2 regions of the Enterobacter quasiroggenkampii genome follow, and region 1 is predicted to be linked to the other one. Evidence: predicted binding sites of a transcription regulator. Region 1 holds the regulator's gene; the other holds the start of a gene.
The links. Region 1 encodes LexA, which represses DNA repair genes until DNA is damaged. Its sites were predicted from a motif close to TNCTGTATGTACATACAGNA; they were not measured.

Region 1 (2,203 bases):
GACTCTTCTTTTGGCGTGTAATAGGTAAACACGCGCGGTCCACCGTGAATGAACACGTAGCGCGGCAGCAGCGTACCGTCAACTTCCAGCGGTTCAAGCGGGTCAGGTAAGTCATGCGCCAGACATTGGGCGCGAAGCGTCAGTAAGTCAGCCTTCGAGTTATAAGGCAAAACGTACATAATGGGGCGTGACGTATCGAGCCCCAATTCCAGCGCGGGTTCTGCTGGGATAGACTTGCTTTTTACCAGGATGCTTAATGGTAAATTAAGTAATTTGTAGTAAATTCGTGGCCAGCCGGACATAAACGATGTAAAGCCTCTGGTTAATAATGCAATTGCGGCGCAAGGATAACAGAAAGCGCGCAAAATTTCTGTTGTTACCCGTCATACTTCAGGCTGTAGCGAAACGCGCTACGGCTCCTGTTACTGACGCTCTTTTTTAAAAAAGGTTCTTTTAATGGCCAATAATACCACTGGGTTAACACGTATCATCAAAGCCGCCGGCTATTCATGGAAAGGTTTCCGTGCCGCATGGGTCAACGAAGCCGCCTTTCGCCAGGAGGGCGTCGCCGCTATCATCGCGGTGATCGTCGCCTGTTTCCTTGATGTTGATGCGATTACCCGCGTACTGCTTATCGGTTCCGTTCTTCTGGTGATGATAGTGGAAATTCTTAATAGCGCTATTGAGGCCGTTGTGGATCGCATTGGTTCCGATTTCCATGAGCTTTCTGGCCGTGCAAAAGACATGGGCTCTGCTGCCGTGTTGCTGGCGATTATCACTGCCGTTATCACCTGGGTCACGCTGCTTTGGTCACATTTCCGATGAGCCTCGAGGAATAATTAAGTCCCTGGTTTTTTGTGCAGTTTTTGGTTCCAAAATCGCCTTTGACTGTATATACTCACAGCATAACTGTATATACACCCAGGGGGCGGAATGAAAGCGTTAACGACCAGGCAGCAAGAGGTGTTTGATCTCATCCGGGATCATATCGGCCAGACGGGTATGCCACCCACGCGTGCGGAAATCGCGCAGCGTCTGGGTTTCCGTTCTCCAAATGCTGCCGAAGAACACCTGAAAGCGCTGGCGCGTAAGGGCGTGATTGAGATTGTCTCGGGCGCGTCACGGGGTATCCGCCTGCTGGTGGAAGAAGAGACGGGCATTCCGCTGATAGGGCGTGTTGCTGCCGGTGAGCCTTTACTGGCTCAGCAGCATATTGAAGGTCACTACCAGGTCGATCCTGGCATGTTCAAACCGAGCGCTGACTTCCTGCTGCGCGTCAGCGGCATGTCGATGAAAGACATCGGTATTCTTGATGGCGATCTGCTTGCGGTGCATAAAACACAGGATGTGCGAAACGGCCAGGTGGTGGTGGCGCGCATTGATGACGAAGTGACCGTTAAGCGTCTGAAAAAACAGGGTAACAGCGTACAGTTGCTGCCTGAAAACAGCGAGTTTTCACCCATTGTGGTCGATCTCCGCGAACAGAACTTCTCTATCGAAGGACTGGCGGTCGGGGTGATTCGCAACGGTGAATGGCTGTAACCTCTTCCTCACAGGCTATGGCACCGCTGTAGCCTGATTCATTCCCCACTCCCGGTATCTTTCATGTCACTGCTGACGGCATCCGATAAGGCATTGTGGCGTCTTGCTCTGCCGATGATTTTCTCCAATATTACCGTGCCCTTGCTGGGACTGGTCGATACTGCCGTTATAGGCCATCTTGATTCACCGGTTTATCTTGGCGGCGTGGCGATTGGCGCGACGGCAACCAGCTTCCTGTTTATGCTGCTGCTCTTTTTGCGCATGAGCACTACCGGTCTTACCGCACAGGCTTATGGCGCGAAAGATCCGCTGCGTCTGGCGCGCGCGCTGGTGCAGCCGCTGATCCTCGCGCTTGGCGCGGGTGCGTTCATCGTTTTATTGCGGGCACCCCTGATCGATCTTGCGCTTCATATTGTTGGCGGCAGCGAGGCGGTATTAGAGCAGGCGCGACGTTTCCTTGAAATCCGCTGGCTCAGCGCGCCCGCATCGCTGGCTAACCTGGTTCTGCTGGGGTGGCTACTGGGCGTGCAGTACGCCCGTGCGCCCGTGATTTTGCTGGTGGTGGGTAACCTGCTCAATATCGTTTTGGATGTCTGGCTGGTCATGGGTCTGCATATGAACGTGCGGGGTGCGGCGCTGGCGACGGCGATTGCCGAATACG
Region 2 (2,203 bases), 1.3 Mb from region 1:
CAGCGATGCTGTTGCTGGAGTCAGCGCGCCATACCATGCCGCCCAGACGGGTGTACACGTCCAGATCGTCAGTTACTGGGTAACCCAGTTTAGCGGTCAGCTGAACGCCCTGTGCTTTGAAAGCGCCGTTTACGGTGTCGCCTTTGTATGGCATACGACCTAACCAGTCGTAACCCATTTCAAAACCAACATACGGGTTAACCTGATAGCCACCGAACGCACCTGCACCAAGCTGGCTCTCGTGAGTTGGGCCATCATTGTTCAGGCTGCTGTTGTACCAGCCAGTGTCGTGGAACTGAGACCAGCCCAGTTTACCACCTGCATACCAGGTATTATCTTTCGGAGCGGCCTGCGCTACGGTAGCGAAGCCAGCCAGTGCCACTGCAATCGCGATAGCTGTCTTTTTCATTTTTTGCGCCTCGTTATCATCCAAAATTCGCCATGAAAGTCTCAAGAGAGAATCACGGTTAAATCCTTCACCGGGGGGCGTGGTCAAATATAAATCTACCGATATCTTCGGCTTAGGCCGAGCACCCCTGGCGATGTAAAGTCTACAACGTAGCTGAAAACTTACAAGTGTGAAGTCCGTCAGGCATATGAAAAAAAAAGTTCCGTATACCGATTATTTAACATTTTTCGAACGAATTTTGTGCAATAAAATGAAGGAGAACCGCACCAGACAAGCCTTGCCGCAATTTTGAGGTCGGGAACTAAAACCTCATCTTGCGGTCAAAAAAAATTCCAGGAAAAATCTTAATTTCACTCAATGATACAAATTTGAGTGAATTTTTAGCCCAGAAAGTTGTCCTCTGCGGTAAGAATCCGATCGAACCGGACGCATAATGAACCCGATCGCATTCCCTTCTTCAGCAGCTTCAGTCAGGCGGAAATGTTCCTCTTCCGTCAACTCTTCCGGTAACCAGCCAATCACCACGCTGTAATTCCCTGTGCGTAACGCGCGGATCATCGACTCAACGGTATCGCAAGGCGAGAGCTGATTAATCTGCATGACCTTGGTCAGCGGCAGGCCAGCGGACTGAACCCACTCGCGGCTCAGCTTTTGCTGTGGCGTGAGCCAAAGCTGCCAGCGCGATTGCTGACCGAGCTGTTGTAATAACGGCAGTAAAAGAAGTTGCGTTAACAAGGGCTGGTCTTCACGATAAACCACTTCACTGATAAGCCCTGTGGAAACACGCTCGACGGAATTCTGCGCGACATTGCCTGCGGCAGAAGAGAGAGAGATTGCGCGATTTGCATAGCCTGAAGTGTGCATATTCATTCCAGCCCTGTAGTTACTGTATGGATATACAGTAACCCCTGTATGCCCAAAGATCAACCTCATTTTCGGAAAGCGACTCGCAAAATTCATTCAATCTTGATGCCCCTCGAAAAATCATCTTGCTCAACGACGATAAGTTGCCTATTTTCCTGCTAACGGATCCGCTAGTAAGAAATTTTGTTGTTAGTCTATGATTCTGAAGGGAAATATCATGAAAAAGATATCTTATGAACGGATTTATAAATCCCAGGAATACCTGTCCCCGTTGGGCGAGATTCATCATCGCGCGCTGTTTGGCGGCTACACCCTGGCGGTGGATGATGCGGTCTTTGCCATGGTGTCCGATGGCGAACTTTATCTTCGTGCGTGTGAGGAGAGTGCAAAATACTGTGTAAAAAACGCCTCCTCCTTTTTGACGTTGATGAAGCGAGGCCGCCCGGTGCTGCTCAACTATTATCGTGTGGATGACGGATTATGGCAGGACAGGGAGCGGTTGCTTCAGCTCTCCTCGTTTGCGCTCAGTGCGGCAAGGAAAGAGCGCTACCAGCGTCACCAACGAAACCGTCTTAAGGATCTGCCGAACCTGACCTTTCAGCTTGAAGTCTTGCTCTTTGAAGCCGGTATCACCAATGAAGAAACGCTGCGGGCGCTGGGCGCCAGAGCGAGTTGGCTGAAGATGCGGGCTAAGAATAAAGCACTCAGTATTAAAGTTCTCTTTGCGCTGGAAGGGGCTATCGAAGGGCTGCATGAGGCGGCACTCCCGGCAGGCATCCGCCGGGAGCTGACGGAGTGGTTTAATGCGCTGCCTGAGCCACAGGAGAGTCGTTCCTCCAGGTAGCGATGTGCTGTTGCAGCCGGCAAATTTCAGGCAGCAGAGCGATAAGCAGGCCTATCTGCTGAAGAACCAGCGGCGCTTTGCTGTCG

Region 2: sulA (SOS-induced cell division inhibitor SulA) is a predicted target of LexA. The motif match lies at 1,294-1,313, and genes of this name have one in related genera.

What each region holds. Positions count from the first base shown of each region.
Region 1 covers NZ_CP143745.1:911,782-913,984, forward strand. The annotation lists gene plsB (glycerol-3-phosphate 1-O-acyltransferase PlsB) at 1-302, opposite strand, end outside; gene V1572_RS04330 (diacylglycerol kinase) at 457-825, shown strand; gene lexA (transcriptional repressor LexA) at 934-1,542, shown strand; gene dinF (MATE family efflux transporter DinF) at 1,606-2,203, shown strand, end outside.
Region 2 covers NZ_CP143745.1:2,207,591-2,209,793, forward strand. The annotation lists gene ompA (porin OmpA) at 1-409, opposite strand, end outside; gene sulA (SOS-induced cell division inhibitor SulA) at 764-1,273, opposite strand; gene V1572_RS10460 (TfoX/Sxy family DNA transformation protein) at 1,491-2,117, shown strand; gene yccS (YccS family putative transporter) at 2,074-2,203, opposite strand, start outside.